One region of the Lachnospira sp. genome, then DNA from elsewhere that is predicted to be linked to it. Evidence: predicted binding sites of a transcription regulator. Region 1 holds the regulator's gene; the other holds the start of a gene.

Region 1 (6,099 bases):
TTTTCTTTTTCCTAGTTGCCTCCATAAAATCTCCCCTTTAGTGCTTAACTTAAGCCTCTTTCAAATCCCCAATTAATAAATAATATCTGCGCCAGAAATCTTGTTGGCATAGATAAATAATCTGTTGACCTTATGACCAATTAGATTAAAAGGATAACAGGTGTAAAGGATTAGCTGCTCTTCATCTTTGGATAAATCAAAAGCCGAACCATCTGTCATATGATGGACCTCCACGGCGCTAACCTGATATTCATAAAGGCCATAGTTTGTACTTATGCTAATTATGTCCCCCTCAGTAATATACTGTAATGGCAGACAGTAGGTGGTGTTGTGCCCACAAGCAAGGATAGGCTTTCCAAAACCCGGCATGCTACTACCTAGGTATTGTCCAATGCCTTTGCGTAAAATGTTGGCATCATCACCAAGATAGAGTGGAGCAGAAAGGCCTATGCGCTCACAGCTTATATAACCATATTGTGTTGAGTTTGCAGGCACTGTAACATCCGCTAGTGGAATTTCTTCTATATTATCGGCTTCAAGTACAGCCTCTGCTTCACTTGCAACATTTTCATCATAAATAACAGAACTAATCTCTGTAGCATTATTATTGGGGCTTGTGACAACGCTTCCTATAGTAAAGATAGTTCTTAGAACTGGAAAGCTAATTAAAATGATTAAGCCCACACCAAGTAAACTAAAAAATAATGGCATAGTTACATATGCCATTATTATCTTAAATGATTTTGATTTCATATTTATTGCCTTTCAGTTGGGTCTTTTTTAAAGGTAAAGTAAGAACAAACAGCAAGGACAATAACTAAAACAAATATGACTGAATATGTAATAGTAAGATCTATACCGGTTTGTTTAATAACTCCTGACTGACTTGTGCTTCCTGAAGAAGAGGAGCTAGAGCCTGTAGTTGTGTAGTTGTTAGTAGTGTTACCTGAGTTGTCGCTTGAGTTGTTGTAATTATTTGTGGTGTAATAATTATTAACATTAGTAGTTGCTAGTGTGCCATCTGAATAATCAGCAACTGCAACTGTGTTTCCACTGCTATCTGTAATAACGATAATATCGCTTGTGGAATCTACTGAAACGCTAAGGCCTAAAACACTACAAGCAGCAGTTAAATCATCAAGTAATGCAGATTTTTGTGCGCTTGTTAGTTCTGAAACCTTTGTGGCACTGCCAGCTACCGAAACCGCGTTATTGATATAATTAATTACGGTAGTTGCATCACTTGAACTTACATCCACATCATCTCTTAGAAAATAATTTGTTACCTGAGTTGTATAACCTGCAGAAATGCTATTATTTGCAAGGGCACTAATAATGGCCTGTTCATCTGCTGTTAAGCTTGCTGCCTTTACGCTTATTATTAAACTTAAGCTAAATATGGCAGTGGCCAAAATAGCTCCTAATTTCTTTAGAAACATAGTATATCCTCCTTAAGATATTTGGTTGTTAATTCACGAATTATTTAACTTAATAATATCATATTATTAGAAAATGTCAATAATTTAAGTATCATTAAAGCCCCACAGTGAGCAATTTTCTTAATATTTAGTTTATAAATTGTTTATGGAAAAAAACGGTAGAAATGTTGACATTAAGTTTCTAGAGTGATATTTTAATTATGACGATATTAGCACTCCAATTAAATGAGTGCTAACAAGTAGAATAGACTAGTAGAAAGGGGTGTGGCCATGGATTTAGATGAACGTAAGGTAAAGATACTTAAGGCTATTATTAAGAATTATCTTGAGACTGGTGAGCCAGTTGGTTCAAGAACAATTTCTAAGCTTGAAGGTGTTAATTTAAGTTCAGCAACAATTCGTAATGAAATGGCTGACCTTGAAGAATTAGGCTATATAGTTCAGCCTCATACATCAGCTGGTAGAATTCCTTCAGATAAGGGATACAGATTCTATGTTGATGACATGATGAAGCAGAGAGAATCAAGCGTTTCAAAGAGAGAAGCAAAAGTTTCTATTAAAGAAGCAGAGCTTGATAGCATGAAGGAGAGCCTAGACGAACAGGTTGATAAAGTGGAAGAACTTTTACAGAATGTTGCTAAGGTATTAGCAAATCAAACTAATTACGCAACAATGGTTTCAACACCAAAGTTTAAGGGTAATAAGTTAAAGTTCATTCAGCTATCAAGTCTTGAGTCTAACAAGATTTTAGCAGTCTTAGTAATGGAAGGTAACCTAATTAGAAATAAGGTTATTAAGATAAGCGAAGATATCTCACAAGAGAATCTATTAAAGCTTAACATTTTACTAAATACTAGCTTAACAGGCTTAACCTTAGAAGAGATGAATCTTAGTATTATCTCTAAGATGGAATCTCAAGCAGGTGAACATTATAACCTGATTAAAGAAGTGCTTGCAGCAATCGTAGAGACAATTAGTAAAGCAGATAGTCTTAAGATTTACACTTCTGGTGCGACTAACATTTTCAAATATCCAGAGTTAAGCGATTCAGAGAAGGCAAGCGAGCTAATATATGCCCTTGAAGAGAAGAATGATTTATCAAGTTTAGTACTTGATTCGGTAGAGGTTGTCGGAGATGAGAATCATGAAGATACAGGAATTCAGGTATATATTGGTGATGAAACCCCAGTACAATCTATGAAGGATTGCAGCGTTGTTACAGCAACCTACGAACTTTCAGATGGTTTAAAGGGTACCATAGGAATTATTGGTCCAAAGCGAATGGATTATGAGAAGGTGGTTGAGAATCTTCAGAACATAAGAAGTCAGCTGGACAATGTATTTAAAAAGACGTGATGAAAGGTTGGTTAATAAATGTCTAAGAAGGAAACAAAGTCTAAGACAGAAGAGATTAAGAAGGAAGAGAAGGTTAGCACTAAAGAAGCTAAGGTAGAAGAGGCTAAGACAGAAGAAGTTAAGACAGAAGAAGCCAATACTTCAGAAGCTAAAGCTGAGGAAACTAAGGCGGAAGAAGCTGATACTTCAGAGGCTAAGGAAGAGAAAAAGGATCCTAAGGATTTAAAGATTGCAGAACTATCAGATAGAGTACAGCGTCAGATGGCAGAATTTGATAACTTTAGAAAACGTACTGAGAAAGAGAAGTCAGCAATGTTTGAAATGGGAGCTTCAGATATTATTAAGAAGATTCTTCCAGTTATAGATAATTTTGAAAGAGGTTTTAAGTCAGTTTCTGATGAGGAACTTGAAACACCATTCGCTAAGGGAATGGACATGGTTTACAAGCAGTTTTTAAAGCTACTTGAAGATGCAGATGTTAAGCCAATTGAAGCTGTTGGTAATGAATTCAATCCTGATTTACACAACGCAGTAATGCATGTAGATGATGAATCAGTAGGTGAGAACATTATCGTAGAGGAGTTTGAAAAGGGCTATACATATAGAGATTCAGTAATTAGACACAGCATGGTTAAGGTGGCTAACTAAGAGTCTTAAGATATAAGTTTATAAGTAATATTTGAATATGAAATTTTTAGGCTAAGGCCGGAAAGGAATTATATCATGGGTAAAATTATTGGTATTGATTTAGGAACAACTAATTCATGTGTTGCAGTTATGGAAGGTGGTAAGCCAGTTGTTATCACAAACCAGGAAGGTGTTAGAACAACTCCATCTATCGTTGCATTCACAAAGACAGGTGAAAGATTAGTAGGTGATCCTGCTAAGCGTCAGGCAGTAACTAATGCTGACAAGACAATTTCATCTATTAAGAGACATATGGGTACAGACTATAAGGCTACAATTGATGATAAGAAGTATACACCACAGGAAATTTCAGCAATGATCTTACAGAAGTTAAAGGCAGATGCTGAAAACTACTTAGGTGAGAAGGTTACAGAAGCTGTTATTACAGTTCCTGCTTACTTCAACGATGCTCAGCGTCAGGCTACAAAGGATGCTGGTAAGATTGCTGGTCTTGATGTTAAGAGAATCATCAACGAACCAACAGCTGCTGCATTAGCTTACGGTCTTGATAACGAGAACGAGCAGAAGATCATGGTTTACGATTTAGGTGGTGGTACATTTGATGTATCTATTATCGAAATCGGTGATGGTGTTATTGAAGTACTTGCTACAGCTGGTAACAACAGACTTGGTGGTGATGATTTCGATAATGCAATTACACAGTATATGTTAAATGAATTTAAGGCTAAGGAAGGCGTTGATTTATCTTCTGATACAATGGCTCTTCAGAGATTAAAGGTTGCTGCTGAGCAGGCTAAGAAGGAATTATCTTCAGCTACAACAACTAACATCAACCTTCCATATATTACAGCTACAGCTGAAGGCCCTAAGCATTTCGATATGACTCTTACAAGAGCTAAGTTTGATGAATTAACACATGACTTAGTTGAGAAGACAGCAGAGCCAGTTAGAAACGCATTATCAGATGCTGGTTTAACAGCTTCTGATTTATCAAAGGTATTATTAGTTGGTGGTTCTACAAGAATCCCAGCTGTTCAGGATAAGGTAAAGCAGTTAACAGGACATGAACCAAACAAGTCACTTAACCCAGATGAGTGTGTAGCTATTGGTGCTTCTATTCAGGGTGGTAAGCTTGCTGGTGATGCAGGTGCTGGTGAAATCCTTCTTCTTGATGTAACTCCACTTTCACTTTCTATCGAAACAATGGGTGGTATTGCTACAAGACTTATCGAGAGAAATACAACTATTCCTACAAAGAAGAGCCAGGTATTCTCTACAGCTGCTGATAATCAGACAGCCGTTGATATTAACGTAGTACAGGGTGAAAGACAGTTCGCTAGAGATAACAAGTCTCTTGGCCAGTTCCGTCTTGATGGTATCCCTCCAGCAAAGAGAGGTGTTCCACAGATCGAAGTTACATTCGATATCGATGCTAATGGTATTGTAAATGTATCTGCTAAGGACTTAGGTACTGGTAAGGAACAGCACATCACAATAACAGCTGGTTCTAACATGTCTGATGAAGATATCGATAAGGCTGTTAAGGAAGCTGCTGAATTCGAAGCTCAGGATAAGAAGAGAAAGGAAGCTATCGATACAAGAAACGAAGCTGACTCAATCGTATTCCAGACACAGAAGGCTATTGATGAAGCAGGTGACAAGGTTGATGCTAATGAGAAGGCTACAGTTCAGGCTGACTTAGATGCATTAAAGAAGCTTGTTGAAGAATCAGATCCAGAGAACATGACAGATGCTCAGGTTGATGAAATTAAGGCTGCTAAGGAAAAGTTAATGACAAGTGCTCAGAACCTTTTCGCTAAGCTTTATGAATCACAGCAGGCAGCTGCAGGTGCAGGTGCAGGAGCTCAGGGCTTCGCAGGTGATGCTAATGCTAACGCAGGTGCTTCTTCAAGCTATGGTGACGACGTTGTTGATGGAGATTACAAGGAAGTCTAGGAAAATTAATCTAGGAACTGCATAGCAGTTGTTACACTAGATAGCATAAATTATTTTGGGAGTCGATTTATCGGCTCCCTTAAGTGCTAAATAACATGTGCACAATAAACGAGTATAGATTATAAGTTTGAGGAAATTTTAAATGGCAGATAAACGAGATTATTATGAAGTCCTTGGCGTTTCTAGAGACGCTAGTGAGGCAGAATTAAAAAAAGCATATAGACAGCTTGCTAAGAAATATCATCCAGATATGCATCCAGGTGATGCCGAAGCAGAAGCTAAATTTAAAGAAGCCTCAGAGGCTTACGGCGTATTATCTGATGCTGACAAGAGAAGACAATATGATCAGTTTGGTCATGCTGCCTTTGAAAATGGCGGCGCTGGTGCAGCAGGCGGATTTGACTTCGACTTTAGCGACTTCGGTGACATTTTCGGAGATATCTTTGGCGGCATGTTTGGCGGCGGCGGTGGAAGCAGACGTAACAGCAATGGTCCACGTCGTGGCGCAGATGTAAGAATTGGAACAAGAATTACATTTGCAGAAGCAGTTAAAGGAACTAAGAAGCAGATTGAAGTTAATATTAAAGAGACATGTAGCTCATGTAACGGAACTGGTGCTAAGAAGGGTACAAGTCCTGAGACATGTAAGAAGTGTAACGGCCGTGGTCAGGTAACATACCAGCAGCAGTCACTCTTTGGT
Region 2 (6,099 bases), on a different contig from region 1:
TATCTATAAATGTAATTACAGGTCTGTTAAACTTCTCCGCTTGTTTCATTAAACGAAGAGCTTTTCTATAACCTTCTGGACTTGTCATACCAAAATTGTACTTTACATTTTCATCAAGATTCTTACCCTTTCTGTGGCCAATTACTGTTACTGGCATGCCATGAAAACTAGCAATTCCACCAAGTAGGGATAAATCTTCTTTTCCAAGTCTATCTCCAGAAAGCTCTATAAAATCATCAAATAGCGCATCAATGTAATCCGTTACCTTTGGTCTATCCTTATGTCTAGCTGTCTGAACTCTTTGGTATGCGCTTATTTCCTTCTTCTTCTCCTTCATAAAGTCTCCTTTTTACAATTCCTTGCATCCGTGTAACTTCAAAATCTTATAAAGTGTCTCTTTCATCTCTTCCAAAGGAACAATCTTATCTACAAGACCGTGATCCTTTTGGAATTCAGATCTTTGGAAACCAGCTGGGAGCTTCTGCTTAATTGTCTGTTCAATTACTCTTGGACCAGCAAAGCCAATTAATGCATTTGGCTCAGCTAAAATAATATCTCCAAGAGTTGCAAAACTTGCACTAACTCCGCCTGTGGTTGGATGTGTAAGAACTGAGATGTAGAGGCCTCCATTTTCCTTAAACTTCTCAACTGCCGCACTTGTTTTAGCCATCTGCATTAAAGAAAACATACCTTCCTGCATTCTTGCGCCACCGCTGGCTGAGAAAATAATAAGTGGAAGATTTAGGCTATCTGCTAACTCGCAAGCAAGTGTTACCTTTTCACCAACTACAGTTCCCATACTTCCCATCATGAAGCCCTTATTTAGCTCAACGCCAATAAAGTCGATTCCATTAATCTTTCCGCGGCCCACTAAAGCTGCGTCGTTAGAACCTGAGTTTTTATAACCCTCTTCTAACTTTTCTTCATATTCAGGGAATTCTAGTGGATTATTAAACTTAAAGTCTCCATACATTTCTGAAAATGTACCTGCATCGGATACGAAACGAAGTCGTCTTCCAGTCATAGATAGCATTTTATTCTTTGTACGAAGCTTTCTATAAGCTAATAAAACCTGTCTTTTATTGCTAAACATATTCATGTTAAAAGCTTCCTTTCTTCATTACTGAGCTTCTTTTCTGCTTTCCTTGCCCCACTTAATAATTCCTTCGCAATTCTTTTCAAGGAAGGAAGTATCAATTCGGCCCATGATGTATTCTGGGTTATACATAAGCAAATATAAGAAGTCGATGTTTGTATCTATACCCTCACATGTAAGCTCTTCAAGAGCTACTCTCATTTTTCTAATAGCCTCAAGTCTTGAAGGTGCATTTACAATAACCTTAGCAATCATTGAATCATACCAAGGACTTACCATTGCGCCTGAGTACATAGCACTTTCAACTCTAACTCCTGCACCACCTGGTAAATGAAGAAAATCAATTTTACCTGGATTTGGAGCGAAATCCTTTTCAGGATTTTCAGCATTAATACGACATTCAATAGCATAACCATGAGTCTTAATGTCGCTTTGCTTAAAGGAAAGTGGAAGACCTGCTGCCACTCTAATTTGTTCTTTTACAAGGTCAACTCCTGTAACCATCTCAGTTACTGGATGTTCCACCTGAATTCTTGTGTTCATTTCAATGAAATAGAAGTTCTTATCGTGATCAACTACAAATTCCACAGTACCAACTGAGGAGTAGTTAACTGCCATAGCTGCCTTAATGGCTGCCTTTTGCATTGCTGCTCTTTGCTTTTCATTAAGGATTGAAGCCGGTGCTTCCTCGATTAACTTCTGATTTCTTCTCTGCATTGAACAATCACGTTCTCCAAGAGAAACAATATGTCCATGTTCATCGCCAATGATCTGGAATTCTACGTGATGAGGATTTAAAATGAGTTTCTCAATATACATTGAATCATCACCGAAAGCAGATAAAGCCTCAGCTTTTGCGCTTTCAAAAGCATTAGCAAGTTCTGACATATCATAAGCTCTTCTCATTCCTCGACCACCGCCACCAGCAGAGGCTTTAATAAGAATTGGGAAACCAATCTTTAAGGCAATTTCCTTAGCCTCTTCAAGGCTATTTACTAGACCATCTGAACCTGGAACTACAGGAACGCCCTTAGATTTCATAAGACTTCTAGCTGTAGATTTCTCACCCATATTTCTAATCATCTCACTACTAGGTCCAATAAATTTAATTCCTGCATCTTCACATTTTTTTGCAAAGTCAGGATTCTCTGATAAAAATCCATATCCTGGATGAATAGCATCACATTTATAACTAATAGCTGCTTGAATTAATGCATCCTGATTAAGGTAAGACTTTGTTGGGGATGCAGGTCCAATACAGACGCTAACAGGTGAAAAAGTAACTGGTAATGTGTTTGCATCTTCGCTCGAATAAGCAACTACTGTTTCAATACCCATTTCCTGACAGCAACGAAGTATTCTCATTCCTATCTCGCCACGATTGGCAATTAACAATCTCTTAAACATATTAACTCCTGTCCATACTCTACAAATGTTTCATCAGAAACATTAATTTTCTCAACTACACCATCTCTTGGAGCTAGAAGTTCATTCATAACCTTCATAGCTTCAATAAGTCCTAGTACATCGCCCTTCTTAACTGTGTCCCCTTCCTTAACGAAGTTTGGTTCACCTGGCTTACTAGCACTATAAAAGATTCCTGAAACTGGAGCTGTAACATAGCTACCTTCTAACTTAGTCTCCTCTTTTACGGCTTCCTTAGGAGCTTCTACAGACTCATTTGCTGCAACTACATTTGATTCTGTGTTTACTGCAACTTCCTGTGGCTTAACTGCTACTAAGTCTTTATTTATATAATCAACTGCACTTGCACCAATATTCTTCTTAAAAACAAAACTAACTTTATTGTCATTTACTGACATTTCACTTAAGGAACTCTTTTCGAACTTGTCCATAAGTCTCTCTATATCTTGTATTTCTAAACTCATACCCTTATCAACACTAAATAGCATTATTTAGTCCCTTTCCTTAAAAATTAACGGGGCTTGTTAAATAACAAGCCCCTTCTTAAAGAACATCAGCCATTAGAGTTTTGCTTGAGCAAAATCGGGCTGACGCTACATCGTAACCGCTTAAGCGGTTACGACATTGCCTTAGGCTGCCTTATTAGCATCGATATAATTTACGATAGCTTCAACAGTTGTTAAGTTAGGAATTTCTTCGTCTGGAATTGTTACGTTGCACTTCTCATCGATAGCCATTACTAATTCCATAACGTCTAATGAATCAATACCTAAGTCATTGATTAAATCGCTTTCTAACTTAATCTCGTCTGCATCAAGGCTTAATGTGTCTACAATAATTTCTTTTACGTTTTCAAATGTTGTCATAATAATTACTCCCTTTACTGTTTGATTTTTTTGTTTACAAATTGTTTAACTGAAAACGTTATGACTATAAAACAATTAAATTTTTTTGTCAAGCTAGTTTGAATATCAAAACAGTATACGTATAAATCCTTTAAAACCTAGTTTTTTAAACCACTTCTCAGCGTGGGTTTCCAATCTCGCTCCAGCACTTATTTTGATAGTCAAATAGTTGTATACAATCTATTTATTTTTTTATACAATTTCCTTATGAATTAAAAATATTAGAAAAGAGCAAAAAAAATAAACCCGTTTAAACTTTTTAACTAGTCCTTCAAAAGAGTTTAAATCAGGTTTATTATTTAGTAGTTGATTCTCATCATAAAACTAGCTGCCCCTAAAGGCAGCTAGCCAAGAAATTTTCTATTGTAAGTTTTTTTTGTAATATTACCCTTGTAACATTAACTTGTATGTTTATTTTTGATCTATATTTGATTAGTCAATTGCAATGTACTTCTTCTCTTCAACCTTCTTAGTTTCAAGCTTCTTAGGTACAATTACATTTAAGACTCCATCCTTGAAGGATGCCTTAATATCATCATCCTTAATTTCATTTCCGACATAGTAGCTTCTGCAAACCTGTCCAGAATATCTTTCTCTTCTTATGAAGTTGCCATCCTTATCTTTCTTTTCATCATCTGATTCTCTAGATGCCTCAATGCTTAAGTATCCATCGTTTAGAGAAATCTTGACGTCGTTTTTATCATATCCTGGTAAATCGATTGCAAGATCATAGCTTGTCTCTGTCTCTTTTACATCTGTGTTAAGATGTCCAAGACAAGGGCTTACATAGCCAGAGAATAAAGCTGGTGTCTTATCCATGAAATCATCAAATAAATCATCAAACATACCATTTCTAACTAATAATGAATTTAACATACTCAATTCCTCCTTAATCTTCAAGAGCTATTTTTTAACTTCTGTTCTTATCCTCTTGACAATTATGTTATAACACCTGTTAGCACTCACGTCAATAGAGTGCTAACAAAACATTTTATAAACTTTATTAAGAAAAAATTAAGCCTGCCCTCGAAATTACTCGAAAGGCAGGCTATTACTGAATTTGTAATGCATAGTTAATTCTGTTTTGTTAGTTTAGTATTATCTATTACTATTCTTATATTTTATATTTATCTTTTATATTACTCGTTCTTACCCTCTAAGAGCTTTGTACAAAGGGCTGCAAGAGCTGCACCAATAAGTGGAGCCACAATAAATACCCAAACGCACTTAATAGGATCTGAGTTACCATCGATTGCTGCTACAATAGCTGGGCCTAAGCTTCTAGCTGGGTTTACAGATGTACCTGTAAGGCCGATGCCTAGGATATGAACTAATGTAAGTGTTAAACCGATTACAAGACCAGCTACATTACCATGCTTAGCCTTCTTTGATGTAACGCCAAGAATTGCCATTACGAAAATGTATGTAAGAACAATTTCAACGATCATAGCAGTTGCATAGTTGTCGCCAACACCCGATACGCCATTGCTTCCATAACCCCCAGTCATGTCCACAAGCTTACCTGTGTTAAATATAAATGCAAGAATACCTGCACCTGCAAGTGCACCTAAAATTTGAGCACAAACGTATGAGCAGAAATCCTTAATAGATAAATCTCCCTTAATTAAGAAAGCAAAAGAAACTGCTGGGTTTACATGGCAACCTGAAATGTTACCAATTGAGTAAGCCATAGCTACAATTGAAAGGCCGAAGGCAAGAGCTGTTAAAATGTAACCTCCACCCATTACAGCGTTACAGCCAACAAGCATAGCAGTTCCACAACCTAGTGTCACAAGTACACATGTACCGATTAATTCGGCAATAAATTTTTTCATACTTATCCCTCCGTATAATCTTTTTAGAAATAATTATTTAGTTTTAGATAACACTAGGTTAAGTATAGCATTTATATTTTTAGAAATAAACATTTATTTTAAACTATCGTAAAATTCATCCATTGGAATAGGCCTTGAATAATAATATCCCTGAATTACATCACAGCCTAAGCGAGTCAAGAGATTTAGCTGTTCCTTGGTCTCAACCCCCTCTGCAATAACAGTCATTCTAAGGGATTTTAAAAGCTTAATTATACCCTCTAAAATTATTAGTCCGCTTTCTTTATTTGAATCTTCCTTAACAAAATTCATATCAAGCTTTACCACATCAATGGAGATTTTCTGCAGCATATTAAGGGATGAATAACCGCTTCCAAAGTCATCAATCTCCACTAAGAAGCCGTTTCGCCTTAGATCCTTTACAACTCTAATTAACTTCTCGTCTGAAGCAATGGCACTTTCCGTAATCTCAAGTCTAATTAGGTCATGAGGAATATTATATTTCTTTGTTAGTATGCAAAATGCATTGTTAACATTTATCTTATCAAAGTCCTTGCAAGAAACGTTAACTGCAATTGGCACTACTTCTGACTTGTTGTCGATACATTTTCTTAAAAATCTACAAGCCTCTTCCCAAACGTAATAGTCCATCTCAGTTATATAACCATTCTTTTCTAAGATTGGCACAAAATCATAAGGAATCGAAATACCGCTTTTCCTCTTTAAACGAACCAAAGCCTCAGCCCCCACTAAATTGCCAGTTTTGCAATCGTATTGAGGCTGCATATAAACTAGGAACTTGCGCTCCCTAATATACATGGCGAAGTGCTTTAAAATG

The links. Region 1 encodes HrcA, which represses chaperone genes, less so after heat shock. Its sites were predicted from a motif close to TGTTAGCACTCNNNNNNNNNGAGTGCTAACA; they were not measured.
Region 2: the regulator HrcA is predicted to act here: its motif matches at 4,380-4,410, upstream of QVA17_RS01270 (Hsp20/alpha crystallin family protein).

Annotation. Positions count from the first base shown of each region.
Region 1 covers NZ_JAEEVD010000007.1:5,684-11,782, reverse strand. The annotation lists gene QVA17_RS03405 (hypothetical protein) at 1-25, opposite strand, end outside; gene QVA17_RS03400 (class D sortase) at 73-753, opposite strand; gene QVA17_RS03395 (hypothetical protein) at 756-1,439, opposite strand; gene hrcA (heat-inducible transcriptional repressor HrcA) at 1,710-2,795, shown strand; gene grpE (nucleotide exchange factor GrpE) at 2,814-3,443, shown strand; gene dnaK (molecular chaperone DnaK) at 3,519-5,399, shown strand; gene dnaJ (molecular chaperone DnaJ) at 5,542-6,099, shown strand, end outside.
Region 2 covers NZ_JAEEVD010000002.1:12,957-19,055, reverse strand. The annotation lists gene QVA17_RS01295 (acetyl-CoA carboxylase carboxyltransferase subunit alpha) at 1-337, opposite strand, end outside; gene QVA17_RS01290 (acetyl-CoA carboxylase carboxyltransferase subunit beta) at 350-1,099, opposite strand; gene accC (acetyl-CoA carboxylase biotin carboxylase subunit) at 1,121-2,503, opposite strand; gene QVA17_RS01280 (acetyl-CoA carboxylase biotin carboxyl carrier protein) at 2,485-2,952, opposite strand; gene acpP (acyl carrier protein) at 3,151-3,387, opposite strand; gene QVA17_RS01270 (Hsp20/alpha crystallin family protein) at 3,859-4,302, opposite strand; gene QVA17_RS01265 (MIP/aquaporin family protein) at 4,566-5,261, opposite strand; gene QVA17_RS01260 (bifunctional diguanylate cyclase/phosphodiesterase) at 5,355-6,099, opposite strand, start outside.